Regions from separate parts of the Cohnella algarum genome, predicted to be linked through region 1. Evidence: riboswitches for the same ligand, from Rfam matches in the RefSeq annotation. Region 1 holds a riboswitch; each other region holds the start of a gene.
The links. A riboswitch is a leader RNA that binds a small molecule or an ion and turns the genes downstream of it on or off. The one in region 1 is predicted to bind cyclic di-AMP.
Positions count from the first base shown of each region.

Region 2: another riboswitch for cyclic di-AMP. It lies ahead of JW799_RS10875 (C40 family peptidase); the one in region 1 lies ahead of JW799_RS02665 (CAP domain-containing protein).
Region 3: another riboswitch for cyclic di-AMP. It lies ahead of JW799_RS11620 (HAD family hydrolase); the one in region 1 lies ahead of JW799_RS02665 (CAP domain-containing protein).

Region 1 covers NZ_JAFHKM010000002.1:538,605-548,387, forward strand. Annotated here, with positions in the region: gene tsaB (tRNA (adenosine(37)-N6)-threonylcarbamoyltransferase complex dimerization subunit type 1 TsaB) at 1-587, opposite strand, end outside; gene tsaE (tRNA (adenosine(37)-N6)-threonylcarbamoyltransferase complex ATPase subunit type 1 TsaE) at 682-1,197, opposite strand; gene JW799_RS02635 (VanZ family protein) at 1,307-1,843, opposite strand; partial or broken gene JW799_RS02640 (sensor histidine kinase) at 1,961-3,825, opposite strand; gene JW799_RS02645 (FAD-dependent oxidoreductase) at 3,989-4,561, opposite strand; gene JW799_RS02650 (H-type small acid-soluble spore protein) at 4,652-4,837, opposite strand; gene JW799_RS02655 (hypothetical protein) at 4,837-5,004, opposite strand; gene ku (non-homologous end joining protein Ku) at 5,130-6,002, shown strand; cyclic di-AMP (ydaO/yuaA leader) riboswitch at 6,405-6,546, shown strand; gene JW799_RS02665 (CAP domain-containing protein) at 6,553-7,371, shown strand; gene JW799_RS02670 (hypothetical protein) at 7,497-7,709, opposite strand; gene ligD (non-homologous end-joining DNA ligase) at 7,930-8,817, shown strand; gene JW799_RS02680 (M23 family metallopeptidase) at 9,255-9,783, shown strand, end outside.
Region 2 covers NZ_JAFHKM010000002.1:2,396,323-2,406,105, reverse strand. Annotated here, with positions in the region: gene JW799_RS10885 (D-alanyl-D-alanine carboxypeptidase family protein) at 1-853, opposite strand, end outside; gene JW799_RS10880 (cell wall-binding repeat-containing protein) at 1,010-2,287, opposite strand; gene JW799_RS10875 (C40 family peptidase) at 2,479-2,952, opposite strand; cyclic di-AMP (ydaO/yuaA leader) riboswitch at 2,956-3,088, opposite strand; gene JW799_RS10870 (hypothetical protein) at 3,230-4,471, opposite strand; gene JW799_RS30400 (four-helix bundle copper-binding protein) at 4,408-4,722, opposite strand; gene JW799_RS10865 (sensor histidine kinase) at 4,738-6,087, opposite strand; gene JW799_RS10860 (response regulator transcription factor) at 6,147-6,824, opposite strand; gene JW799_RS10855 (multicopper oxidase family protein) at 6,951-8,546, shown strand; gene JW799_RS10850 (IS110 family RNA-guided transposase) at 9,104-9,783, opposite strand, start outside.
Region 3 covers NZ_JAFHKM010000002.1:2,540,526-2,550,308, reverse strand. Annotated here, with positions in the region: gene JW799_RS11640 (aldo/keto reductase) at 1-973, shown strand, start outside; one part of gene JW799_RS11635 (IS3 family transposase) at 1,266-1,734, shown strand; one part of gene JW799_RS11635 (IS3 family transposase) at 1,734-2,821, shown strand; gene JW799_RS11630 (acyl-CoA dehydrogenase family protein) at 3,108-4,370, opposite strand; gene JW799_RS11625 (mannitol-1-phosphate 5-dehydrogenase) at 4,451-5,659, opposite strand; gene JW799_RS11620 (HAD family hydrolase) at 5,787-6,455, opposite strand; cyclic di-AMP (ydaO/yuaA leader) riboswitch at 6,606-6,751, opposite strand; partial or broken gene infC (translation initiation factor IF-3) at 6,816-7,306, opposite strand; gene JW799_RS11610 (DUF445 domain-containing protein) at 7,350-8,594, opposite strand; gene JW799_RS11605 (hypothetical protein) at 8,717-9,783, opposite strand, start outside.

The DNA of each region.
Region 1 (9,783 bases):
TCCGCGAACGGTTCGGTTTGCCCGACGAAAACGATCGAGGACGGCCGCTCCCCGCCCGGGAGCTCCTCCGCAGCCTGCTTCAGCTTGTCGAGCCACGGCCCGAACAAACGGATGCCGTCCTCCTCCGTCCGCCGCCAGCTCCCGTCCGGAAGCGCCGCGAACCGCGCGCCATAAGCTTGTCCCCTCCGGCCGTCCATAAGCGGAACGATCCAGGCTTCGCCGCCGCCGTTGTTCGGCCCGATTTCCTTCCAGGCGCCGAACGCCAGCGCTTCCAGGCTGGAGATTCCGACGAGCGGCTTATTCCACGTCCAGGCCAGCGTCTTGGCGGCCGTCACGGCAATGCGCACTCCCGTATACGAACCGGGACCTTGCCCTGCCGCGATCGCGTCAACTTCGTTCCGGGACAGGCCGTTTCTTTCCAGCAGTTCTTTCAGTTCGGAGACGATCCGCACCGCGTGATTGCGCTCCGTAAATGAAAGGGAGGAATCGAGAACGGCCCCGCCCCTTGTGATCGCGGCCGCAAGCACCGCCGTAGACGTATCGAAAGACAGCACCGTCATGGGCGCCGCCTGGTTCTGCAAGTTCACTGAAGCGGTTCCTCCTCCATTTTCCGATCCCGTTCCGACCGAGCCGAAACGAAAACCCAGCCCGACCCCCGAGCCGAAACGAAAATCCCGCCGGTCATTCCCCGGACGGAACCATGCCGAGCTCCCGGCACCAGGCCGCATGCTTTGCGCCCCGCGGTTCGGCCGTAATCCGGCGGGAAGCCGGACCGGTCGTCTCCAGCCGGATATGCAACCGCTCATGCGGAAGCAGCGGCTCGATCAGCGAGGCCCATTCCACCAGGGACACGCCTTGTCCCTCGAAATATTCGTCCAGGCCGAGCTCGTCCGCCTCCTCCGGGGATATCCGGTAGACGTCCATATGATAAAAAGGCAGCCGGCCGCTTTCGTATTCCTTAATGATCGTAAACGTCGGGCTGCTGACGATTTCCCGCACGCCAAGGCCGTCCGCGAACGCTTGCGCGAACTTCGTCTTGCCGGCCCCCAGATCCCCGTCCAAAGCGAGCACGGTTTGCGGTTCGGACAATTCGGCAAGCCGCCTCGCGAAGCTTGCGGTCTCTTCTTCGGACCGCGCTTCCCAAACAAACGAGATTCCCTTCCGATCCCGTTCTTCCGTGTCGTCCCTATCGCTCATGCGTCTGCGACCCCCGGTTTATAATTGTCCTTATTATATCGGTGCGGGCCGGAAGTTGCAAAGATTTCGGCCAAGCGCAAACGGCGCGGGAGAGAGAGATTACGAACGCTTAAGCTCCCGTATGCCGCGAATCCGGTCCGCTCCTTCGTTCGCGGGCAAGGCCGCCCTTCGGTCCGAACCAGCGGGCCAGCATTTCGAAAACCGCCAGCCCCAGCGCCCCTCCGGCCAAATCGATCCAAATATCGGATACGAGCGACGTTCGGCCGGGAGTATACTGCTGGTTCAGCTCGTCCGCCGCCGCGACAAGCATGACGGCAAACAAGCAATATACCGCGCGCTGCGGGAACGAGCGCACGCGCCGCAGCGCGAGCCGGACGAGCACGGCCAGAAAAAAGTAGATGCCGAGATGGGCGGCTTTGCGAACAAGAAACTCGAGCCATGAGTAAGGGTTGCCGGCAGACGTACGTTTCGACTCCCAGAATTCGATCGGAAGGTCCGGCAGGGACCGCGAGAGCGATTCCGCGGACCAATGCTTTTGAAGATAGGGGATAAAATTTTGCTCGTCTCGGCTTTGCGAGGAAAAAAAGAAAATGACGCCGATCCATGCCGCAACGAACGCAAGACAGATGACAACCTTTACGCGCAACGGACGCCTTCCCTTCCAGCGAAGCGGCGGTACGCTTTTTCGCTTTTCTTTTTACTATCCTCCAAACCGCGGGCCTGCGCATCCCCCCTGGGTACTACTTCCGGGCGCTTGGCCGGCTTAAGCGATATCGGATTGGAACGGAATTTGGATGTGAAAAACGCTCCCCCCATTCCGGCCTTCTTCCATCCAGATGTCGCCGCCCATCAGCTCGACGAGATTTTTGCAAATGGCCAGTCCCAGTCCCGCTCCGTCGTAATTTCTCGCCATGGAGGAATCCACTTGGGAGAAAGGAAGGAACAACAGCTCCCGTTTGGAGGGGGGATTCCGATTCCCGTATCCGCAATCGAAAATTTGACGATCGTGAGCATGCCGGAGTTGGATTTCAGGCTTTCGACCCGAACGGCCTCGGCGCGAACGAAGCCATGATCCGTGAATTTGACGGCGTTGCCGATCAGGTTGACGAGAATTTGCCGCAATCTTACCCGGTCGCCGTACAACCGGTCGGGGATCGTCCCGTCGATCGCGCTTTCCAGCCGGATCCCTTTTTGCATGGCGTTGACCGCAAACAGGTTCAAACATTCCTCGACGCAGGCGCCAAGGTGGAAATCCGAATTTTGCAGGCCGATGCCGCCGGCCTCGATCCGGGAGAAATCGAGAATGTCGCTCATGATGCGAAGCAGGGCCTGGCTGCTTTTCTCCTGGAAACGCAACAGCTCGCGCTGGCTTTCGTTGATCGGCGAGTTCTGCAGCAGCTCGTTGATGCCGACGATTCCCGTCAGCGGCGTTCGAATTTCGTGGCTCATGGCGGCCAGAAACCGGTTTTTGGCGGCGCGCGCGACTTCGGCCTCCCGCTTTGCCCGAACCAGTTCCAGCTCGGTCGCCCGCTCCTCGGTAATGTCTCTTCCCGCAGCGTACAAAAGCAGCCGATTTTCCTGGATCAACGGGAAAAAGGTACCGGAAACCAGCATCTCGTTCCCGAACCGGTTGACCAGATGGAATTCCACTTGCTGGGGCTCGGACAGGCGGAGAGCCAGGCTCGATCTCAATTCCAGCTCCATCCGCTCCTGGGCGTCGTTCACGAGCTTGACCGGATCGATCCCCGAGAAATCTTCCTCCGAAAAGCCGAGTCTCTCGATCACGGCCGAATTGACATGAACGACGCGTTGAACGAGAGGATCGTAACAGACGACCATGACCGGCGAATTTTCGAACAGGGAGACGAAGCGGCTTTCGTGTTCGGCGGCTTTTTTAAGCGCATGCCGCTTGTCGAGAAACATGCTCGTCCAACCGGCCGCAACGACGAATAAAACGCTGGCGCCGATCCCGATCGCCGTTTGCCGCTCATGAAGAACGGCCGGTCCCGGCCAGGAACCGTCCTCCGGCACGAAGCGGGCTCCGGCCATGGAAACGTAATGGGTCGCAATGATTGCAAGACCGAGCAGAACCGCCCCTAATATACGGGACTGGATCGGGATGCCGCCGGGATAACGCGCGCGGAACAAAACGCGTACGGCCATATACGAAATGCCGAAGGCGAAAAGCGCGGAAATCGCGATCGAAAGCGGCTCGTATTCGATTTCCTTCGGCATTTTCATCGCGGAAAAGCTGATGTAATGGAGGACGAGGATATTGAACCCGATCTGCAGGCCGCCGATCGCCAGATGCCGCCGGCGGATCTCTTTTTTCGTCAAGATATGCATCGCCCAATAGGAGGAGAAAACGGACAAGGCGAAGGATAAAATCGAGGAAGACACGCAATACGCGACGGGAAAATCGATATGAAGGGCGCGCATGCCCGTATAATGCGTGAACCAAATAGCCTTGCCCATGACGAGGGAAGACGCCGACAGCAGAAGGCCTTTATTTTTTCCCCTTTTGATAAAAAGATGGAGGATGTTCAATGAAATAAAAGAAAAAACGAGCGCGATCGTTATGGAGAACAGCACCAAGAAATCATTGTAGTGTCCGGTATCGTGTTGCATAGGCGCAGCTCCTACAATATTCGTTTGTATGCCTAAATCTTAAAACGCTTATGGTTAAAAATCAAACCCCAAAGTTAGGCGATTCGGCCGGGTTGAATTGGAACGAAAAAAGAAAAAACCAGAGACTCGTGTCCCTGGTTTCGCGAAAGCGGAAAGATCGAATTTACGCTTGCTTCATCACGTCGTGGTCGACATAACGCTCGCCGTTCATTTCGCTGATCACGTTGATCGCGACTTTGGCCCCGTCCCCCGCCGTAATGATCGTATGCATGCTCGCGCCCGCAACGGTTCCCGCCGCCCAGACGTTGTCGAGGCTGGTTTTCCCCTCGGGAGTGGCATCGATAATCGTCTTGATGCGGGGCTCGGTGCCGGGCTTCGTGCGAATGCCGCTCGCCTCCGCGAGATCGGCGAACATGCCGGTCGCTACGATGACGTGCTGCCCTTCGTACGAAGCTCCGCCCTCGGTCTCGACGGCGATGAAGCCGTCGCCGGCGGTTATTTTTACCGCTTTGTCCGTGACGAATTCGGTTCCGTGCTGCGCCGCCTGCTTTTTGCCGGTTTCGACCAGATCGGGCCCGTTAATGTTCGCGGCTCCGTAGTGGTTTTCCAGCCATGCCCGTCTCGTTACGCTTTGATCGTTGTCGATGACGAGCGTTTTTTTCCCCGCTTTGGACGTGAAAATGGCCGCGCTCGCCCCCGCGGGACCTCCGCCGATAATGACGATATCGTACGACATAGTGAATTCTCCTTCCGCATGGTAATGAAGATTGAAAGATTGCTCTTCCTTATCATACCATTCGGAAAGACCGCTTTCAAAAGCCCGACGTTACGGCCGGCCCTCTTCCAGCCGTTCCACCGATACCGTCAGCGTATTGAGCGGGTCGGATCCGACCCGCACGGTCGCCATTTCGTTCGCGACGTCGACATTTTCGATCCATACCGATTTTCCGCCCAATTGCACGGCAAACATGTCTTCGGATTCGTAAATTTGCTTCGCCCGCTTGACGTCCATCAGGGTCTGTCCTCCTCCATCGTGTCGGTCGTCGTTTCCTCGATCAGTCCGTTGTGGACCGTCACTTGCCCGCCGCCGAGCCCTTCGTTGATCATTCGGTCGACATCCATGTCGTATTCGTCCTTGCCTTCGTAAATGGAATCGGTTTGCTGCGGATTTTCCGCCATGTCCTTTTCCCCTCCTTGAGCGAAACAATAAAAACTTGCTTTAAGTTCCCCCGAGGGGTTTGATTTGATGCAAACGCGGGGAGGATAACAAAATCAAAAACGTTTCGGATGGGAGTGAAATCGCGATGCATACCGTGTGGAAAGGAGCCATCAGCTTTGGCCTCGTTCACGTCCCGGTGAAAATGTTTACGGCAACCGAAGATAAGGACATTCACCTCAGATATATCCATAAGGAGTGCGGGACTCCCATCTCGTATACGCGCAGCTGCCCCCATTGCGACCGTCCGGCCGAATGGGAAGAAATCGTTCGGGGCTACGAATATGAGAAAGGGCATTTCGTGCTGTTCGAAAACGAGGAGCTGGAGGCCGTAAAGCCGGAAAATACGCGAACGATCAAAATTTTGGATTTTGTCGCCCTGGAAGAAATCGATCCGCTTTATTTTCAAAAAACGTACTATTTGTCGCCCGATCAGGCCGGCGCGGGAGCCTACAGCCTGCTGCTTGAAGCGATGCGGGATTCGGGACGGATCGGCATCGCCAAAGTGGCCATTCGGAGCAAAAGCAGCCTCGCCGCCATCCGGGCGGTGGATAACTGCATTTGCATGGAAACGATGTTCTACCCGGACGAAATCCGGTCGCTCCAGGCCGTTCCGAATTTGCCGCAGCAAGCGAACGTGAACGACCGGGAGCTCGATATGGCGAAAATGCTCATCGAGCAGCTGTCCGCGCCTTTCGAGCCGACCAAATATACGGACGATTATCGGGTGGCGATGCTTGAGGCGATCGAACGCAAAGTCGCGGGCAAAGGCGTGGACGTCGTCACCGCGCCGGCCGCCGAGAGAACCAATGTCATCGATTTGATGTCGGCGCTGCAAGCGAGCCTGGAAGCGGTGAAGTCCGTTCCGGCGGACAAAGGGGCAGCGAAGGATGGGGAAGCTCCGGCGGCCCCGAAGCGGCGGACGGCCCGTGGGCGCAAAACGAAGGAGACGGCTCCGTAAGCGGGCGTATGGCTGACGCTGCTCGCCGAGTTCTCCCGAAAGGTGGATGCCGTTTACTGCCTCGCTCTGACATAATAGCGGCCTCCAGGGGCCGCTATTTGCCCGCAGTTCGGGAAATTCCTCGAATAACGGTCTCTCGCGACCGTTATTTCGGATGACGCATCCGTACCCGGGGTCACGCTCAATCAAATGTCGCTGTGCTCGCTGCCCCGCGATCCGGCGATGCGCCCGAATTTTTCGCCCTCATCGCCTCGCTCGCCCCGCCATCCGGCCAATGTGCCCGAATTTTTCGCCCTCAGCGGCTATCCGGGACGCCATTTTGTACGCGGCGTCTTATTTTTCCTGCGCTTCCATACCATTATTTATAGAATGAAATAGAGTCGGAAGATTGATAGAATGTTAAGCGTTCCAAAGCCAAAGTCTGCAGAGCAGACGCGGGGGAACCAAGTTTTCGGGGTGAAGCCGCTAATCGAAGCTATTGCGGCAGGGGCGCTCTTTGACCCGAACCCGTCAGCTAACCTCGCAGGCAAAACAAAGGGAGGAATGCTTTTTGTTCAAGAAGGGAAGCAAACGTTGGGGTACTCTGGCTCTTTCCGGCGCTCTGGTTACGGCCTTGTCGCTGCCGGCCGGCGCTGCATCCGCAGCATCCAATGCCGACGTGAGCGTGCATACTTTCAAATATACGATCAATAGTTCCGATTTGAACGGTCTGCTTAACGGCATCGATCTGGACAGCTTGCTCGACCAAATCAAGCAAGGCCTGTCGCAAGGCACCGTGACGAAGCCGACGGCTCCGTCCGCGCCGTCCGCCGACAACGGCAATTCCGGCTCGAACGCCGGCTCCGGCAATGCGAGCGGCGGATCGAACGGCAGCGCCGGATCGGGTGCGGGCAATGCCGGCTCCGGCAGCGCGGGCTCGGGCAACGCCGGTTCCGGCAGCAACGGCTCCGGCACGACGAATCCGGGCACCACGAACCCGGGCTCGGGCTCGACCGTCCAAACATCGCAATACGCCGCGGAAGTCGCCAAGCTGGTGAACGCGGAGCGGGCGAAAGCCGGCCTCGGCGCGCTTGCGATGGACAGCAAGCTGTCGGAAGTCGCTCTTGCCAAAGCCAAGGACATGTACAATAAAAACTACTTCAGCCATACTTCGCCGACGTACGGCTCTCCGTTCGACATGATGAAGCAGTTTGGCGTGTCGTTCAACTACGCGGGCGAGAACATCGCGAAGGGCCAAAGAACGCCCGCGGAAGTCATGAACGCCTGGATGAACAGCTCCGGCCATAAAGCGAACATCCTCGGCCAAAACTTCACGAAGATCGGGGTCGCTTACTACAACGGCGTATGGGTCCAAATGTTTATCGGCTAATCGCCGCGACGAAAGCAAAAGGCTGCGCAGCCGCATGAGGCGGGGCGCAGCCTTTTTTTTCATGTCGGCTTAACCGAATCCGTTCGTCCGCTTCGCCATCGGCATCGAAATCCGGCTTTCGATTTTCACCCAATCCACGACAACCCCAAAAAGCCCGCAATTCCGCAAACGAGGGCTCCGATCCGATAAGGCAGGTACGTTCTTCCTTCGGGCTCCTTCGTTCCTCTCAAGCGATGCACCCAGCTCCGGAACCATTCCGGATGCACGGCGATGAACAGAGCCGTTCCCGTCCAGAACACAAGCAGAAGCAATACGGCGGCGGTCAGCGGATTGCTCAAGGCGTTCACCTCATTTTCGAAAACGTTCGGAAGGAAAAACGCGAAGCTCCGTCATCCGGCAAAGCCGCGTCCTTGCTCCCGCTATGTTCGGTTTATGCAGGCAAAACGCCGCTTGTGCATGCCGGCGAAAATGTTCCGGCGGATAAAACGGCCGATTTTGGCGTATATTTTCGGAAAAGGCCGGTTGCCGACAATCCGCCGGACAGACGAGGAGAAAGCGATGCCGCAAAACGTTACGTTAACGATGGGCAAGGACGAACTGAACGTTTCCCACCCCGACAAGCTGCTATGGCCGGAGTCCGGCATTACCAAGCTTGACTATGTTCAAACGCTGGCCCGCCTCTCGCCGTATTTGCTCCCGCACAGCCAGGGACGATATTTGACGACGATCCGGTATCCGGAAGGCATCGCCGGCGAGACGTCCTTTTATCAAAAAAATTGCCCGCGCCCCGCGCCGCCGTTCGTCCGCACGGCCAAAAACGGATCGATCGAGTACATCGTGCTCGATTCGCTGCCGACGCTCGTCTGGCTCGGCAGCTTGTACAGCCTCGAATTCCACGTGTCGTGCGAGCGGATCGGCGAGGAGCTGCCCGACCGTTGGATGCTCGATATCGATCCGTCCGTCGAGGAGGAGCCGCGCCTTATGGAAGCGACGGACGCCGTGCTGGACATGCTGTCCAGGCTCGGACTCGAAGCGGTCGCGAAGACGTCGGGAGCGACGGGCGTGCAGGTCGTCATGCCGATCGAGCCCGGCCCGACGTTCGACGAGCTGCGGGCTTTCGGCAAATTCGTGTCGGAATATTTAACCGCCATGAAGCCGAACATGTTCACGGTCGCCCGCATGAAAAAAGACCGCGGCACGTTGATTTATCTCGATTACTTGCAGCACCATCCCGGGCGCACGCTGCCCGTTCCGTACACGCCCAGAGCGCGTCCGGGCGCGCCCGTATCGACGCCGCTCACCCGCGACGAAGTCCGCCGGGACGTGAAGCCCGGGGACTTCCACCTGGGCAATATCGTGCGGCGGCTGGAGACGGTCGGCGACTTGATCGGCCGCTGCAAGCCCCAGCCGCTCGGGCGCGTGCTTCAGTCGCTTTCCACGTTGTAGCCCGAGCCGCCAGCGATTCGCGCCGCGCGCAGCAAAGGCGACAGCATTCGCGCAAGCGCCCGGGCCGCGAACCGCGTCGAAACGTTTCCGGATCGACTTCGCGGCTGTCCCGCAAATCCCGGACGAAATCCTCCTGCGATAATCGCGGGCCGCAAAATAATAGAACGCGAGGCCGGCGATATTCAAGCACAGAACGGCGTCGCCGACTGCAGTGCGAACAGGAGCGGCAAAACGCACAGCCAACCCCATCCGGCTCCCTATTCGGCTCGCCCCCCCTAAAGCGCTCCGCTCGCATAGCTTGGACTCGGGCCTGGCCGGCCTTCGTCGGCCTTTTCGAACAAAAACTTCAGGTATGTTCATAACCTTGCAAGAATAAATAGCAATAGAGCGCTCAAATCGGCAAATCCCCCAAATCTTCGGTCTGGAAAGGAGAGGAAATGGCCAAGCGTAAAAAAAACGTCAAATGGTCGCTGCTCGTCATTCCGGAACCGAGCCGTTCGGCCAAACAATATCATCTTTCCCGCAGGACGATGCTTCTGCTGCCGGCCGCGGCCGTTTTGGCCGCAGCCGGCTCTCTGATCGCCCTCGAGGCCCGCTCGGAGCTTCGCCTGCGGGCGCTCGAAGGCAAGCATGCCGAGGAAGCCGGCGCGCTGTCGTCCGCGCTCGCGGCCAAGGAAAAGGAACTCGCCCTGCTGAAGCGGGAGCTGGACCGCCTGGCCGGCGAAGCCGCCGCCGCAAAGGCTTCCATGCGGCTGCGGAGCGAAACGCCGCGGCCGGACGCGGCCTTCGATCGGCGCGACAGCGGGGCCTCCTCGGCCGCTGCAGCCGGCGGCGCTCCCGTCGCCAAGCTGTCGCTCGAGGACGCCGCCGCCGCGGCCGGTTCCGATCGGCCGCCGGACGAAACCTCGGAACCGGACGAAACCTCGTTTTCTCCTTCCGCGTGGCCGACCGATTCGAAGCGGCTAT
Region 2 (9,783 bases), 1.9 Mb from region 1:
ACTGATTGGCTTCAAAAATCGTTTTCGGCTCAAAATTTTGAAACCCATAATCCAGCAATTGCGTCATATCCTTATAGAGAACTTCGCTGGATGGGGATTTCAGCACGACGCCGATGAGTTCCATCCCATTTCTGTTTGCGGATGCGACCAAAGTGCTTCCTGCCTCATGAGTAAAACCGTTTTTTATTCCCGTCGTCCCTTCGTAAGATCCAAGCAGCCTGTTGTGGTTGATGAGGGTGGTTTCCCACTCCTCTCCATTCCAATCCATCTCTTTCGTGGATACAATCTTCCGAAACGTGCTGTTCTGCATCGCATATTGTGCAATTTTCGCCATGTCCCTTGCTGTCGTGACATGTTCAGGATCAGGCAGACCGGATGGGTTTTTGCTGATCGTGTTGGCAACGCCGATTTTCGTCTTCACAAATTCGTTCATTCTAATGGCAAACTGCTGTTTCGATCCGTCGATATGTTCAGCGATCGCCGTTGCGGCATCATTGCCCGAGTTGACCATGAGCCCATACAATAACTTCTCCATCGTCAACTGCTCGCCTTCCGCCAAGTAAACCCGAGTTCCGTCTTCGTATCTGGCTTCTTTGGATACCGTCACGATTTCATTCAAATCTGTGGTTTCCAATGCGACAATCGCTGTGATGATTTTGGTGATGCTGGCCGGATACATTTGCCGATCAGCATTCTTTTCGAATAATACCGTCCCCGATGCACCATCGATCAATATAGCTGATTCTGCCGATAAATCACCGGCGTCCAACTTACTGCCATCTGCAAACGTATTCTGTGGCAGCGACATGATCATTAACGCCGAAACGAGGGTCAACTGGAATAATTGCGTCATGGAGAAAAACCTCATCGTTGCAACATCCTTTGCTTGAACTCATCCATTGAAAACTTCCCTTCACAATCATTACACATTGTAGTACAAAAAAGAAAAATAGCCACAGGACCAGATTTCTGAAGAAGCTACTGACCCTGTGGGTGATCGTTTATTTGTTCATTTTGACATAACGTGACCGCTTGATTCATTGCCTTGATTTTCATCCTCCATCCCAGGCATGCCATGTCCCTCGCCTGTCGCAGAAACAATTTCGAGCATTCCATCGATTTCACCTTGAGCCTGCGCTGAAAGAAGATCCTCTTCGCCAGTTAACCACACATGGTTGTATGGACCCTCCGTCGGGCTTTTCTTGTATTTAGGCTGAACGGACATCAAATACGTCATGACGGATTCGGGCATTTGATTTTGATCCGTCCAGAGCAGCGGTGCATGTTTCCCCAGATGTGAAAATGGCGCAGCAGCAATTGCCAGCATGAAGGATTTACCTTCAACAAACGAGAAGTTATGGCCCGGAGTCGTAATCCCCCATCCGAAATCATTGGAGGTGTCTTTATATTTGGCAAATGCAATCGCATTGAGATAAGGATCGTTGCCGGCGATCCGGACAACTTTTCCGTAAGATGACAGTTCCTTTTCCACCTTCGCCGATACGACGGATTCCGGTCCGATGATGTAGATGTTGGCTTTCCCGTTCCGTTTTTTGAGCGCCGCCGTCGTTTCATCCGGCACGGCGTCTTTATTAACAAACAGTAACGGCTCCGGCATATGAGCAATCCAGTTGACAGCGGGAACCGTATATTCCGGACTGTCCAGGGAACCTACAATAACGGATGGGGGCAGATTATTGCCAGCTGCTTTGGCGTAATAATCGTCAATCGCTTGCGCCAATGCAGCCGGTGTGTTCCCTTCAATCCGGTCCGCCTTGAGACCAAGCGAATTTAAATCATCCATTACGCGATCGTTGACCGGCCCTGCCACGATAACTTGGATATCCTTATTCGACATCAAACCCGTCGGTTTAAGCCGCATCATTTCTTCCCGCGTTAAATCCGGAATTCCATTCTCATCAACGAACAATATAGGGCCGTTGATCGGATGATGAATTAAATCGGCACTCACCAGCGCATTTTGCCAACTGTCTCCGGCAACCAAGATGACACCCCCCGGCCGATTGGATTCACTTGTTGCCGGCCACAAGGTTCGTGATATGAATACGGCAGCTTCCACAGGATCCGAAGTGTTAATACGAGTCGTATTTTTGGTGGCCATCCAAGGCAACGGATTGAATGCAGGATTTCCTGTTTCACTTTGGTTGGATTGCGTTGTTGCTGGTGGAGGCGAAGCAGCTGGAGATCCATTGTCCTGAGATGCACAGCCGATCAAAGTGACCGCAAGCAATCCGACGAAAGTGCTGGCAATGATGTTGTTCCACATTCGAAGGCCTCCTGACTTTGTTTGGCAGTATTTTTCCTCTCCGGATATTTTTCATTCATCAAGAGGCTACTTTCCCCCAATTTCGCCGAAAAAAAGAAAAAACCAGCTAAACTTAGCCTGGTTGTGGATATTCAAACGCTAAACCGATAGACTCACCGGCGCAGATGGTTGGTGAATTTTCGATTATTCATCTATTCGACTGTAGAAATCATGGCTGAATAGGTTTCGTCGCTCACTACGCGGCGTGCGGTAACATAACGCTTCTCATAGTAAGAATCCGAAAGCTTGCTGATGCTTACCCCTTTGCTACTTGACGAATGAGCGAATTTGCCTTCTCCAATATAAATCCCGGCATGAGAGACACCCTTACCATCCGTGTTGAAGAAAACCATGTCCCCGGGCCGCAGATCTTCTTTTTCAACTTTTGTGCCGATTTGGGATTGGTCCTTTGATGTGCGAGGAAGCTCGGTATTAAACTGGTTGAAGATATACAGGATAAAACCGGAACAATCGAATCCTTTAACCGTTGTTCCTCCCCATTTGTACGGGGTGCCTAAGACTTCATTGATCGCATTGTCCAATTTGGACTGGCTCGCAAACGCAGTACTTGCTCCTGTAAAAAATACGGCAACAAAAATGATTAGACTGATCCATTTTCGATTCAACAGAACTCTTCCCTTCATGCCTGCGAGGTTAGCTTAAGGGTTCGGTGAAGGTTCCCTATGATCCATTCATTCAGGATCAATTCACCCAAATCGGGTTCCCCCGCTTTCCATTTCGGAAATTCGGCAATTTTTGATTGTTTATTATTTCGTAGAAAATTGTAGAAATCCTGTCGACTGAAGATTAGAATTCTCTCATGTCCGGTCAAGGTTGCAGCATACAAAAACACCGCCCGAAGTGGCGGCGCGAAAGTAAGGGAAAGTAAGGGTTTGAAGGTTTTTATAATACTGTTTTGCATATTTTCTGAAGAACAGAATGATCCGTTCCGAATTTGCACATGGCTTCACAGTCACAGCGCAAATCTTTGAAAAGAATATAGGAAATGGTCATTGCCCCCAAGTTTCGAAAGGAGGGTCTCAGCAGTTGAGCCTGGATCTCCTTCTCCCTTTGATCAGGCGCCACCAAATAAAATTGATTTACTCCCGAATTCAAGGAAAGAGCCAAATCATTCAGTCTCAATATCCCCGAATAGATCGACGTACTCTTCTCCACCTCAAAACCGCTGATGATATGATCATTAGAATCCAGCCACAGGACATCGATAAGCGAAACCGTATCCATAACGGCATCCGGTACATTCTCCAGCTTTAAATTTTTGATGGACCATTCCCCGAGCGGTTGACCGTTCCAAATTCGTTTATGATCATTGCGGGCAATCCATACCTGATAACCTAATGATCGGCCCAATTTGGCCAAATAATATTGCATCTCGGTGTGGGCGTTTTCTTCATGCTCATCTTCCAGCACTTCTTTATGTCTTTTTTCCAATGCGTTATGTAATTTTATATTGTCGATCTCAATAACCTTTTGGGCATTCTGTTGAACGACGAGTCGATTGCTGCCGATTTCAAACAAAAGACCCACAATGGCTCCAAGATCTTTTGACAAAAGGTTGCGGTACTTGTTGTTGTAGGCGAGAATGACATCGCGCATTTCCAGATAAGATATCCATGATCCGAGTTTTTTCTTCTCCGAAAACAAAGCATTAAATCCATTGACAATGGCCGTATTAAATGGCGGAAACCATGTTGGATGCAAAAAGTACAAAATACTGGCAACTGCAGGTCCCAACCCTTTTATCTGTAGAACGTTTAATTTGACGATTTCGCTCATGACTTGATCTTCCGTTGTTGCTTCCAGACATGCTTTCAAGAAACGGCCAAACGCTCTTTTGTTGGGTTCATTTTCATAAATATCCGGAATGCGCAGCTTAGGTTTCCAATAAAAGGCGTGAGCGGCCCCTTCAAATATTTGTTTCTGCTCGGAAATAGCCGATAAAACCGTCTCCAAACTGGAACCTTTAAAGTCATTGCCAAATGTGCCGCTTTCAATTTCGTTTATTACTTTGATGAGTGATTTCCGGATGAACCGGAACGCTTTCAGACGTTCGTCGTTATTCAAAAACCAAGTATGATACACAGACTCTTCATCATTCTTGTACGCATTAATGATTTGTTCCATGAAGCACTGAAACCCTCCCTTTGCAGAACAGAAGAACACAAATAATGGATAATTATAACACTGAAAATACCCTTTCTAAACAAAAAAATCGTTGATAATTGACTTCGGCGTTCGAGATAAGCCGCTGTGGTCGCGCAGATCAAGGCGCAATCTCGAAGAAGTTGAATCTGGTTGGCTCTCGCCTGCACATCGGGGTAGGTGCTGAGAAGGGTGATCATATGTTCGCAAGTTGCTTCATTATGATCATACACAACGAGCTGAGCCGTTCAATTGAGAGGTTCTCGCAAAGGTATTCGAATGGTAAAAGTCGTTCCTTTTCCTTCTTCACTGATCACTTCTATAGTTCCTTGATGCAATTCGACAATCCTTCTGGCAATCGACAACCCGAGTCCGGCGCCGCCGTGGTCCCTTGACCGCGATTTTTCCACTCTGTAAAACCGCCGCCAAATGAGTGCAAGCTGATCCTTCGGAATCCCGATTCCGGTATCGCGGATTTCGATAATCGCCTGGCTTTTCTTGGAGGTTAACGTAAGCGTTACGCTCCCGCCGCGTGGCGTATATTTTCGCGAATTTTCCAGCATGTTTACGATCACTTGCACCATTCGGCTGGGGTCGGCGACAATCCATAAAGGAACTGAAGGAAGCTCTACGTGGAAAGAAATTTCCGATACTTGGAATCGATCTTCATTCTCTTCTGCAATTTGGCTTAACAACTGGGTAAGATCTACGTCCATTTTTTTAATTTGCACTTGCACCTGATCCAATTTCATCAATTCGTACAAGTCGTCAATCAATCGATGGAGACGGCCGGCCGCATCATGGATGAATCTCAAATACTTTTGCTTATCTTCGTCTTTCAGCTGCGGGTTTTGAAGGACTTCGGAATAACCGCGAATGAACGTAATGGGGGTGCGAAGTTCGTGGGAGATTTCCGCCAGGAATTCCTGTCTTTCTGTACGGTAATGCTTTAATTCAGCCGAAAGATCCATGATGGAGCGGTTCAATTCCCCGATTTCGTCATCGCTTTTCACAGGGAGATCAAAACGATAATCGTTCCGGGTTAACTGATAAATGGCATCTTTCATGGCAACCAACGGCTTGGAAATCCAATTTGAAAACAAAAAGATGAAGAAAAAAACGGAAAGGATCGAGATTAACGTAAAGAGCAGAAGCAATGCTTGAAAGGACTGCAGAGCATCACGTATAGGCGCCGTTGAGGTGAACATCATCACATGGCCGGCCGTTTCCCCGTCTGCAAGGATAATGGGTGACTGGGAAATCAAATATGGCTGACGTCGCCAATCCCTTTGAACCCACTCGTACTCCAACTGTGATTCATAACCGTTTAAAAATTGGGTTTGCACCATGTCCAGCTGCGCAGAAGATACCAGCACCTCTCCACGAACGTCTATAACCGCAACCGTATAACGGGAATACGATTCCATTTCCGCCACATGCCGAAGCATATTCTCCGACCAATCGGCTTGAAGAGCATTGGCGTGACTATGTCCGCGGTGAATCATATCATCAGCGATCTGCTGAACGTAAAATCGGGTAAACATCGCATAAAATACGAACTCCAAAACAAGCAATAATAAGACGATGGTTATAAACATAGTGAATCCCAGTTTATGATGGACACGGAGCCGCGGCTTTCGGAGTTTGGACCATATCCTCATACGAATTGGTACCCCATTCCCCAAACGGTTTTGATAAAATCCTTCGCTCCGATACTCTTCAGCTTGCCGCGCAAATTGCGGATATGCGAGTCAACGGTACGCTCGTCTCCCTCAAAATCGGCGCCCCACACTTGATCAATCAATTGCGTTCGGCTAAATATTTGTTTCGGATGCTTTACAAAAAGGACTAACAAATCAAATTCCGATTGCGTCAGGGAGACAGCGTTGCCCTGAAACCTGGCTGTGCGGCTTCCTTGGTCTATGGCCAATCCATTGTACATCAAACGGTTGTCGGTTTCTTGATAAGGGCTTGTCCCCCGTCTAAGCAATGCTTGAATACGCGCTAGGAGTTCGGCACTTTCAAAAGGCTTTGTCACATAGTCGTCAGCGCCATTCAAAAACCCTTTCACTTTTTCTTCCGTTTCATTACGGGCAGTCAGCATAAGAATCGGAATGGAGCTGAATTCTCGAACCCTTTTAATTACCTCCATTCCATCCATAAAAGGCATCATCCAATCTAAAATCAGAGCGCTGTAGTGGGAGTTTTTCCTCAATTTCTCCAAAGCTTCCATTCCGTCTTTGGCCTCATCAACTTGATATCCGGCGCCGATCAAATGTACCTTTAACAGCTCGCGCATCGGTTCTTCATCATCAGCAATCAAGATGGTATGCATAAATCCCACCCTATGGATAGACTTTTGTGATTTTGTTCAAGAGTTCTGCATACTTTCTGCACACTTCTTTTTTATCATACAAACGTGGAAGTAAATAAACAAATGATAAAGAGGGGATTGCAAACAATGATACGTAAGAATCGAAAAATATTCGTGGTAGCAGCAATAGCGATTTCGTTGATCTTGATCTTGGCCGGCTGCACGAACGGTTCCGGCGGTATAAGCGGCATGGATCACAGCAATATGGATATGGGCCAAAGCGGCGCAAGTCCAAGCGCGTCCGGGGACATGGCGAATATGGAGTCCGGCGGCGCTCCCGAAGTGCTCACCGGCACCAAGTTCACCTTAACCGCGCAAGAAAATCATCTGATGGTCAATGAAACCAACATGCGGACTGCGATGACATTCAACGGCACGGTTCCCGGTCCCCAAATTCGGGTGAAACTCGGAGACGACGTGGAAATCACCCTGAAAAATGAATTGGATGTACCGACGACGATTCACTGGCACGGATTGCCGGTCCCGAACAATATGGACGGGATTCCAGGCGTTACGATGAACGCCGTTCAACCCGGCGAAAGTTTTACGTATAAATTTAACGCGAACGTCCCCGGCACCTACTGGTATCATTCCCACCAAGATGGCGTTGTACAATTGGATAAAGGACTCTACGGTTCCTTTATTGTGGAGGATCCGGATGAACAGAAGCCGGACCGTGATTACACGCTTGTGTTGGACGATTGGATGGAAGACGGCGAGATGGATCATGGTTCCATGGATATGAGCGGCATGGATCACGGCAATATGGATATGGACTCTTCGGACAATGGCATGGCCGGGATGAGCGATGCGGAAATGATGCCGATGATGTACACCATCTTTACCGCTAACGGTAAATCGGGTTCATCCATCGCGCCATTGACTGTTAAGGAAGGCGAAACGGTGCGCATCCGGCTGATCAACGCCGGGTTCTTGTCCCACCCGCTTTATCTGCAGGGTCATGAATTCAAAATCGTTTCCACAGACGGGCAACCCATTAACAACCCGCCTTTGGTGAACGGTCAATTGTTGAATGTCGCTCCGGGTGAACGTTACGACATCGAATTTGTCGCGAATAATCCCGGTGCCTGGATGTTGGCGGAGCAAAGCCCAAATCCGGGAGCGCCGACATTGGCCATACCGATTGTTTATGAAGGCGTGGAAGGCGATGCGAAACGGGACAACGAACAGCGCACCATAATCGATATGACCCAATATGGCGAAGCAGCCCAATCTGAGTTTTCCTTAAACGATAAGTTCGATCTGGAATACACCATGGATTTGAATACAGTCAATGCTGGCGGGAACATCACGTATACCATTAACGGCAAATCGTTCCCTGAAACGGAGCCAATGATGGTGCAAGAGGGAGATCTGGTTAAGGTTAAACTTATCAACAATTCTCCTAAAGACGTTCATCCGATGCATTTGCACGGACATTTCTTCCAGGTATTGAGCAAGAACGGCCAACCGGTTGCCGGTTCACCGCTTATGAAAGATACCCTGAATGTACTGCCTGGCGAGGAATATGAAATTGCCTTTAAAGCAGACAATTCCGGCAACTGGATGTTCCATTGCCATGACTTAGGCCACGCTTCCAAGGGCATGGTGACACAGGTAAACTACGAAGGTTTCACGCCTGATTTCACGGTCGATCCGAACGCAGGCAACAAACCTGAATAAACACACCGGAATAAACGAGACCACAGTCCATGATAGCTGTGGTCTTTTTATGTACATCCGGTATTATTGTGGGATCGTCTGCCCAAATTTGACCCCCCATGCGCTTCGGCGATGGATTTGGCGATGGCCAGTCCCAACCCTCCTCCACCCAATCTCCTCCCTCAATAAATTAATGTTTTCTCCGTTTTTCTCGTTTTTTCGTATGATTTCATCTTTGACATCCAAAGCCCCCTTGGATAGGATTTGATGAGAAGAAAATATTTGGGATCGACCTGTTGGCGGGAACAGAGGTGGGGATCACCCCGATTTGAAAAAGCCGTATGGTCGCATATGGCTCCACATTCAACCCTTGCGGTTTACCCTCCCATGTCTCCCGGGGTCATGGCCCTTACATTCCTTCGTTCTGCCTCTCAAGGGGTGGAGGCCAGGCAAGCTCCTAAGCGGGGTCAATGCCCTAATGGTGATGATTTCTCCCGGCCTATCCATGCTTCGTTTGTCAAAGAGCAACCTGTGGATAAAGCGCCAAAAACGTGTTGAGTTGCTAACCTGTCGATGAATTAAGCCGCCGCTTGAAGAAGCTGGGCCTCCCGATGGGGGCCAAGTACCTTGCCGGCATCATAAGCCTTTTTCTTGCGGCCAAGCTCAAACAGGACTCGAATCAATTTGTTACAGATGGCAATCATCGACTGCTTCTTCTTCAGCGGATTGTCCCGGCGCGTCGTGAAGTACATATGCAGCGCGCGGAATTCTGCATTCTTGCCGACTAGCACCAGCGCCGCGCGGTAAAGCAGCGCCCGCAGCCGACAGCGACCCCGTTTACTGATCGTCGTTTCACCCTTGCGCTTGCCGGAGCTGTCTTCCCTAAGGCTCAGACCGGCGTGGCGTACGATCTGCTGGCTATGATTATAGCCGGATAAATCGCCCACCTCCGCTAGAAACCCGGCGACGGTGACCAGGCCGATGCAAGGGATGGTCATCATTTCGGCTGCTCCGGGAACTTCCTTCACCAATTGCTCAACCAGTTCCATCAGTTGGTCGATCTGCCTGCACAGCATGGCGTACTGTTCCAAGTACATGGCTAGCTCATGCTTGGCCGCTGTAGCGCCTTCCGTGAGGCCGATGGACTTGCTGGCTTTGCGATACAACAGCGACGCTCTCTTGGGGCCTACAGCTCGTTTGACACCGTGTTTCTTCCACATCGCTACGACAGATGTCTCGCCGGCGCTTACAACGTCCT
Region 3 (9,783 bases), 2.0 Mb from region 1:
GACGATGATCCCGTTGCGAAAGCGCGGCATCGAAGCCAGCCGGATCGCCCTCGGCTGCATGCCGCTCGGCGGCGGCTGGAACCGCGATCCGATCGAGCCCGCGCACGTCAAGGAAGCGCACGAAGCGATCGAGGCCGCCTTGTCGATCGGCGTCAACTTTTTCGATCATGCGGATATTTATACGAGAGGCAAGGCCGAGGCCGTGTTCGGTCAAGTGCTGAAGGAGCGCCCCGGTCTGCGCGAGAGGATGCTGATCCAGTCCAAGTGCGGCATCCGGCTGGAGGACGGACCGGACGAGCCGCAGCGCTACGATTTTTCCAAGGAGCATATTTTGAACAGCGTGGACGGGAGCCTGAAGCGGCTGGGCGTCGAATACCTCGACATCCTGCTGCTGCACCGGCCGGACCCGCTGATGGACCCGGAAGAAGTAGCCGAAGCGCTGACCATCCTGAAGCGGGACGGCAAGGTGCGCGCGTTCGGCGTATCCAATATGAGCGCGGGGCAAATTCGGCTGCTGCAAGCTTCTCTGGACGAGCCGCTGATCGTCAATCAGCTGCAGCTCAGCCTGAAGCATTGCGGCTGGCTCGATCAGGGCGTTCATCTGAACCGCCTCGTGGCGAAGGACGACACGTTCCCGGAAGGCACGCTGGAATATTGCCGCCTGGAGGGCATTCAGTTGCAGGCATGGGGCCCGCTCGACCAGGGGTTGTTTACGGGGCGGAACATCGACGGCGAGAGCGAATCGGTCCAGCAGACCGCGGCGATGGTCGCCCGGCTCGCCGAGCGGAAGGGCACGACGCGGGAAGCGATCGTCCTCGCCTGGCTGCTGAAGCATCCGGCCGGCATTCAGGCGATTATCGGCACGAAAAATCCGGAGCGGATTCGCGCCTGTCAAGACGCCGAGAAGGTCGAACTGTCGCGCGAGGAATGGTACAAATTGTACGTGAGCGCCCGCGGGCAGCGGATTCCTTAAGCCGCCCCGCGATGAAGGGTCCAAGTTGAGTCGCCACGACTCAACTTGATCGTTAGCGGGTGTGCGAAGGCATTCAGATGGGTAAATTTTACTCAACTGCGTACGGTCGCATGCGTTTGGCGGGTTGGGATGAGTCATCACGACTCAACCGAATCGCTGGCGGGCGTGCGGTGGCGGGCAGATGAGTCATTTTTACTCAAGTTCGTGGGGCCATTTGCCCCCTCTGTCAGAATAGTTGTCGTACCCCCAAATTGAATATATAGTGAGGAGAAACGAGGACGAGGTGGAGAACGTGAATCCCGTAACCAAAGAATTCAAGCAAAGCATTGTACAGCGTATGATGCCCCCGTACAACGAGCCGGTCAGTCGGCTTGCTAAGGAAATCGGTCTATCGGAGACGACTTTATTTAAGTGGAAGAAGGCGGCAAAAGCACAAGGTATGATACCCGGTGATGACGTACAGCCCGAACGTTGGAGTACGCAGGAGAAGTTCGCTGTCGTCGTCGAAACCGCAAGTTTGAGCGAAATCGAACTGGCAGAGTATTGTCGGACAAAAGGGCTGTTTGTTGAGCAGGTGGAAGCATGGCGGGATGCGTGTATGCAAGCCAATGGCGGAATCGTCTCGCAAGCGAACAGGCTTCAGAAGGAACTCCGCGAGAAAGAGCAAGAGAACAAGGCATTAAATCGAGAGCTTAAGCGCAAAGAAGCAGCGCTCGCCGAAGCCGCCGCCTTGTTGGTGTTGCGAAAAAAGGCCCAAGCGATCTGGGGGGACCAAGAGGACGAATGATCAGTGCCTCAGATCGCGAGCATGCCCTTACACTGATTCAAGAAGCCGTTGCTGCCGGCGCAAGAGAAGCGGCTGCTTGCCGAGAGCTCGGACTGACTCAGCGAACGCTGCAACGCTGGCGCAAGCAAGGCGGTACCGTAGACGGACGCCCTCACGCCAAACGGCCGACACCCGCTAACAAGCTAAGCGATGCAGAAGAGCAGCAGGTGCTGGAGGTTCTTCAGCAGCCGCCGTACAGGAGCCTGCCGCCAAGCCAGATTGTGCCGGCGCTGGCCGATGAAGGAACCTACATCGCCTCCGAGTCCAGCTTTTACCGGGTGATGCATAAATACAATCAGCAGCACCATCGCGGGCGCAGCAAGAAACGCACCCTTAAACCCATCACCAGCCACGCTGCGAGCGGCCCGAATGAAGTATGGATGTGGGATATCACTTGGTTGCCCGGGCCCGTGAAGGGGTTGTTCTTCTACCTGTATCTCATCCTGGATTTGTACAGCCGTAAAATTGTAGGCTGGGAGATTTGGGAAGAAGAGTCTGCCGAGCATGCCAGTCAATTGATCCGTCGTACGGTCGTGCGAGAGCAATGCGTGATTCGTCGGCAGCCGCTTGTGCTTCACTCGGATAACGGAAGCCCGATGAAGGGGGCCACGTTGCTGGAGACCCTGTACAGTTTGGGCATTACCCCCTCTCGAAGCCGACCACGCGTCAGCAACGACAACCCTTACGCAGAATCGATTTTCCGCACATGCAAGTACCGTCCTGGCTATCCAACGGAAGGCTTTAAGGCCTTGTCAGAGGCGCGTGAATGGGTCATGCGATTTGTTCGCTGGTACAACGAACAACATCGACACAGCGGACTGAATTTTATTACACCTAACCAGCGGCATGAAGGATTAGCACACCAAGTGTTTGAGAAACGCAAGGAGATTTATTTGGCCGCAAAAGCCAGAAACCCTAATCGCTGGTCTGGCACCATTCGCGACTGGAGCCTGAAAGATGAAGTCTGGCTGAATCCTGAAAAAGTGACGCTTATTCCGGCTGCAAAAAAATCGCTATCTTAACATTTACTTTCCCTAAGGAATCGCGACAACTATCTTGACAAATACCGTTTGCGCATGGAGGGTTGAGATGAGTCGCCACGACTCAACTGGATCGGCAGCGGGCGTGCGGTGGCGGGCAGATGAGTCATTTTTACTCAAATGCGTTCGGCTGCATGCGGTTGGCGGTTCAAACGAGCAGCAGCTTTCGCACGGTGAAGAGTTTAAACTAAAAAAGAATCGCTCGGCAGGCCCCGCGCCCGTCCTGGCGATTCTTTTTAATGATCCCGCCTTGGCGGAGAAGGTTTCGTCAGATATTCTCCTCATCGCCGTCCGGCTGCAGCACCGAGTGCTGAGCCGCCGTGTGCAAATCCCGCCACGTCCGGTTGAGCGGGTGATCCTGCCGCAGCGCCGTCATGCCGAGCTGCGGGAACAGCGCCTCCGCCGCGCGGACGGCGGTTCGGGCCGCTTCCCGGCTGCGGCGGCCGACAAGCCGTTCCGCCTCGGGGGAAAGCGCGCCGGCCCGCAAAAAGCCGGCCCATGTCTCGGTCGCCGCCGCATGGAAGCGATCGGCAGCCGCGTCGACCTCCCGCCGCCATTCGGCCAGCGACGACAGCAGCAGCTCCAACTTCCGCGGCTTGACGGCCTCCCAATCGGCTTTGCGCTCGTCCGCAAATCCCGCGCATTCGTCCAGAAAATGCCGGCCGATGCCCAGGACGACGGCGGCGAACGACGTTTGGGCAAACGGCAGAAACGGATACCGGTAAATCGGGTCCGCAAGCCGCGGCGGCTCCATAATGTCGAACGTCATGTCGTCCGGGACGAACGCGTCGTTCACAACGATCGTATGGCTGCCCGTCGCCCTAAGTCCGAAGGCGTTCCAATCGCGAATCACTTCAACCTGCCAGGGCAGAAAAGCGAACGAGCGAACAAGCGGCGGTCTCCCCGCATCGGCCCCACCGGCCCCGTCTGCTTCGCCAACCCTATCCGCCCAGGCTCCACCGGCCCTGCCAGCTCCGTCATCCCTTTCTGCCCAGGCTCCACCGGCCCTGCCAGCTCCGTCATCCCTTTCCGCCCCGGCCCCACCGGCCCCGTCAGCTCCACCTACTCTATCCGCCCCGGCCTCGCCGGCTTCCGCCGCGACAACGACGCAATTCGCCGTAAAGAAGCTCGCGTACAACGCCCCGCTGCAATAGCTCCAGCGCCCCGACACCCGATAGCCTCCTTCCGCGCGCACGGCGCGGCCGGTCGGCAGGCCGCTTCCGGCGATGACCGCCTCGCGCGCCGAAAACAGCTCCCGCGCTCTCTCCTGATCCATCGTCGCCGCGAAAAAACCGCCCCCGGCCCCGATCGTCACCGCCCAGCCGAGCGCCCCGTCGATCCACGCCGCCCGTTCGAACGCGCGGAGCGCCTCGGGCAGCGGCGTCATGGCGCCGTTCATCGATTCCGGCACGAACAGCTTGAACAGCTTTTCCTCATAGATCGCTTCGATCAAATCGGAATCAAGCTCGCCCGCCCTCTCCATCGGCCCGGAGCGTTCCCGCACCGAGCGTATCCAACTGTCGTCCTCCAAAAACACCGGCCTCACCCTTGTCGTTATAATCTGCAAAAAAACAAGCCTTAGCCCAGTATAATACCGGGCCAAGGCCGATGTCATTTCGACATATTCCCGAGCGTCGACATATTCCCGAGCGGCGGCCGCATCGCCGCCTGCCGCATTTTCCCGTATTCGGCGGCGACGAGGGCGTGCAGCCGGTTTTTTTCCGGAATTCCCGTCACTCCGGTCAGCGCGTGGGAGACGCCGTATTTGCGGATCAACTCCTGCAGCCTTACCGCTTCCGGATCGCCCTCGTAATCGAACATCAAGGCGGAGGCGATGGCGGAGACGAGGTGCGGCGCCTCGACCCCGAGCGCCAGCGCCTGGAGCGCGGGGCGAACGAGGCGGTCGTTCGGCGCCAGCTTGCGCAGCGGCGACCTTCCGACGCGAATCACTTTGTCGGCCAGCGCCGGATTGGCGAACCGTTCAAGCGTTTTGCGGATGTATTTTCGATGCTCCAACTCGTTAAAGCCATGCTTTCGAATGAGCATTTCTCCCGTTTCATGAAGCACTTTCTCGACTTTGGAGCGAAGGCGGGCATCCTTCAACGCTTCCTGAATCGTCCGATAGCCGGACAAGTAGCCGAAATAAGCGGCAACGCAGTGACCCGTATTTACGGTGAACAGCTTGCGCTCCGTATACGGCTCCAGCTTATCGACGACCTGAATGCCCCGAATATCCCCGATATCGCCCATATTGCCGGAACGATGAACGACCCATTCGAAAAAAGGCTCGACCTGCACCGCGAGCGGATCTTCGTTTTTTTGCTGCGGAACGATCCGGTCGACGATGGAGTTGGGAAAAGAAACGTAACGGTCCGCCCGTTCGCGGGACTGCTCATCCAGATGGCGGTACACCAGCTTCTTGAGCTGTGCGCTGCCCCCGACGGCGTTTTCGCAGGCGATGACGTTTAATGGCCGTTTGTTTTCCCGCAGGCGGAAAGCGATGCCTTTGGCGAGCGACTCCGCGATATGAGGCAGCGAAGAAGCGCCGACGGCCGTCGTGACCAAGTCCGCTTCGGCGATCGTTTGCCGCAAGGCTTTGTCGTTTTTGACATGGACGGCCGATACGTTGCGCACGACGTTCGTATCCCTGTTTTCGTTGGCCAAGGTGACCGTGTACTGTTTTCTTTGCTGCAGCAGCTCGATCTGTTTCTCGTTGCGGGCGACAAAACAGATCTCATACCCCGACTGCGACAACAGCAACCCGACGAGTCCCCTGCCGATATTGCCCGCTCCGAAATGGACGGCTCTCCTTGATTTCAATATCGTTCTCTCCTCTCCCTTATCAAAAACCCCAGCCTTTACGGTGAAAATAATATCTGAATTTTCAATTTATTGACGGTGCGGAGCTTTCGCCCCCGCCTCTAGGACAAGTTCGCCGCCGCCGGGTTTAGCGGACGGGCGAACCGGTCAAAAGCGACTCGAAGACGACTTCTTCCAGCGATTTGGCCCAGATGGCTCCCGGAAGCTCCGGAAACTCCAGGCTTTGCGTGATTTCGTTCGGGACGACGACGCAGCGCAGTCCTGCGGCAACAGCGGCACGCGCGCCGTTGGGCGAATCCTCGATCGCGACGGCTTCGTCGTTTGCAATGCCCATCGCTTCAAGCACCTGAAGGTACAATTCGGGATTCGGCTTGACCTCCCGGACATCGTCCTTCGTTCGAATGACTTCGAAATATTCCTTCAGATTAAGCTGTTCCAGGTGCCGGTCGATCCAGGCCCGATCCGAGCTGGAGGCCAGGCCGATTCGCAGGCCGGCCGCCTTGGCGGAATCCAGAAAATGCAGAATGCCGGGCCGGACGGCTTCCTGAAGCATAAGCGCCGCATGGCGTTCCTGAACGGAAACGCGAAACTGGTCCCGATCGATCGGAAGCTTCAATTCCGTCATCAAATATTCGTAAGGATTAAAGGCGTGCAAGCTCGTTCCGATGCATCCGGAGTACATCTCCAGGCTGAGATCGACTTCATACCGCTGGTAAGCTTCGCGAAAAGCGACGTACCAAGCGGTTTCCGTGTCGATGATCGTTCCGTCGAAATCGAAAATAAGAGCTTTGATCATGTTTCGCGGTTCCCTCCTTCATTTTCGCTTATCGTCCGAGAGCGGCGGAAAACGGCGGGAAACGGATATAGGAGAAAAAACAGGGGCCATCATAAAACAAAAAGAGCCCTACCGTGCGGGGGCCCTCACTCTACTTGGTTATAAGCAAAGAAATGACCCATCTCCTGCTGACGAGGTTAGCTGACGGACTCGGGTAGATGGTACCCTACGTTCATCGAAAAGACGAACGACTCGCCCCAAAAACTGGTTCCCCCGCTTCCCGACCTATATAGCCGGAAACTAAGCGTAGTACCACTATACCGTCTTATTTATCATTTGTAAAGGATTGTAAACGCTTAAGTCAGATTTTCTTACATAAATTTATCGCGGCAGTACAAGCACGGCCGCCTGCTTTCCGCTCGTTTGCACGGCCGTTTTTTTCGTTCCGGCGCCTTGCAAATCCTTGAGCATCGCTTCGAGCAGCTCCTTCGCCCGCTGCCCTTCCTTCGCGTTCGTCAGACGAACGACAAGCTGCACGGAGCGGCCCGACTGCAGCAGCTTCTCCGCCTGGCGGAGCTTCGTCTCGTAGTCGTGGTCTTCAATGTGCGGAGTGAGGCGAATTTCCTTCGTTTTAAGCGATTGCGCCTCCGCCCGGTCCTGCTTTTTCTCCTGCTGCCGCTCCTGCTTCGCCTGCCCCCGGGCAACCAGCTTGCAAGGGGCGGGCTGCTGAGCAGCGAGGCGCATACCAGGTCCGCCTTCAGCCGCTTCGCCAGCTCCAACGCCTCCGCGCGCGGGACGATGCCCAGCGCCTCTCCGTCCAGGCCCGTCAGCTCGACTTCGGAAGCTTTGATTTTCTCGTTCATGATCAGCATTCGCTCGTTCCCTCCGGCCTCGATAATGACTCGATTATAGCACCTATAACATCAAATTGATGCCCTCGAGCGCCAGCCCGATCAAAAAGCCGCATACCGCCCCGTTAACCCGAATCCACTGCAAATCTTTGCCGAGCTTGTCCTCCATCATCGCGATGAGCGTATCGTTGTCCAGCTTGTCCAGATTTTCCTGCACGAGCTTGCCGATTTTGGAGTGGTTTCGCTCGACGATTTGGGAAATTTGCGTCTGGGTCCAGTTTTGAAACGCATTCAACAGCTCCTCGTTGCCTCTTACCCGCTCGATCAGCTTCGCGAGCAGCGGCAGCGCGAAATCCCGCTCGAACCGCTCGCTATGGATCCATTCCAGCGTCCGGTCGCGAAGCTCCTCGATCCAGCGCCGAAGATAGGCTTCGGCGTCCCATTGCTCCAGAAGGCGCGACTTGGCGCCGTCAAGCTCCCGGATCAACGCTTCGTTGCGGTCCAGATCGATCAGCGCGCGCCGCAGCTCGTTAAGCAGCAGCACCCGCAGCGGGTGCCCCTCGTCGGCGGTCATCTCCCGCAGCTTGCCCAGAATCGCGCCCTGCAGCATGTAGCCCAGCTTGTCCTCGCTCATAAATCCGACGAACGCGTTGACAGCGAACCCCATCAAGCCGTTCACCTGAAGGTTTCCGAGTGCCGAAGCCGCCATGCTTCCGAGCTGGTAGCGGGCGGTATCCGAGGAAACGAGGTCTTCCGCCTTGTCCAGCAAAAAGTCCAGCGCCCGCTCCTCGTACCCCCGCTCCAAAATCTCGTTACGCAAGGCCCGCAGAACGGCGGCCGCGTCCGCCTTCTCCGCGATTCGCCGCAGCTCCCCCGCCGCAAACGCGGCCAGGCGCTCCGCAGGCAGATGCTTCAGCCCGTAGTCGCCGAGCAGGACCGCCGCGCGGACGATGTCCGGAAGCCGGCCTTCGGCGATTTCGAGCAGCTTCTCCCCGATGCGGAGCTCTCCCGCCTTTTGCTTGATGCTCTCTTTCGTCAAAAATTCGTTCTCGATGACATGAATCAGGGAACGGACCACCTTGTCCCGGTTGCGGGGGAGCAAAGCGGTGTGCGGAATCGGCAGGCCGAGCGGCTTGCGGAACAGGGCCGTTACCGCAAACCAGTCGGCCAGGCCGCCGACGAGACCGGCCTCGAAACCGCCGTGCAGCAGCGCCCCCGCCCAATGTCCGTCCGCCGGGAACGTCGCGAGAAACCCCGCTCCCATGATGCCAAGCGATATCGCCGCCGTATGTTTCGCTTCTCGTGCCATCGGTTGCTCCTTTTATTCCGGGATGTATAACTTCTATTTTACCCGGAATAACCTTCCATGATCAAAGGGCAGGGAAGAAGCCGCGACAGGGTCGTCCGCATGCCTTCAAGCCGCCGGCCGCCTCAAACGAGAAACATCGCGACGACGGTTGTGACGGCCAGGCCGATCAGCACCGGCTTCAGGTTGCGTCTGGCCAGCTCGAACGGGCTGACGCCGCAAATGGCCGCGGCGGGAATGAGCGCCCACGGCACGATCGTGCCGCCGCCGACCCAAATGGCGGCCACCTGGCCGAGCGCCGTCAGCGTCGCCGCGCCGGAGCCGATCGCCGTGGCGAACATGTTCGCCACGGAGCCCGCGAGCGAGATGCCGGAAAACCCGGAGCCGTCGAGCCCGGTGATGGCGCCGGTGACCGTCAGTGTAATCGAGCCGACGATGCCGTTGACCGGGACGGTTTCGGCCAGGGCAACGCCGAGGTCGTTGACGATGCCGTGGGAACCGGCCGGCAAGTGCGAGCCGAGCAGCTCCGCGAACGCCGCATCGCCCAAATAGAAGAAGGCGGCGATCGGAATGACCGGACCGAACACTTTAAAGCCGAATTGAAAGCCTTGCACGAGGTAGGACGTCGTCTCCTCCAGCCCTTCGCCGCGGTGGGCGAGCAGCGCGAGAACGATGAGGATGATGACGGCGGTGCCCCCGATCAACGCGGTGGCGTCGCCCCCCTGCAGGTCGAAAGCGAACATCGCGGCGACATCGGCCGCGAACAGCAGCGGAATGATCGCGGCCGCCCATCGCCGGACGCGCGGCGGCAGGGCGATCCGCTCGTCCGACGCCTGGATCGAACGGTCCGCCGAAGCGACCAGGCCGTCCCGCCACTTCCCGTTTTTCTGATCCCGCAGCATCATCCAGAATGCGGCGATCGTCGTGACGGCCCCCATGACGATGACGAGCGGCACGCTCGCCTCCATCACCTCGGATACCGGCAGACCCGCGGCATCCGCGGTCAGCTTCGGCGCTCCCTGGATGACGTAATCGCCGGAAAGCGCGATGCCGTGGCCGAACAGGTTCATCGCGATCGCGGCGCCGAGCGCGGGCAGCCCGACCCGCCGAGCGACCGGCAGCAGCACCGCCCCGATCAGCGCCACGCCGGGAGACGGCCAAAAAAAGAAAGAGGAAACGAGCATAATGATGC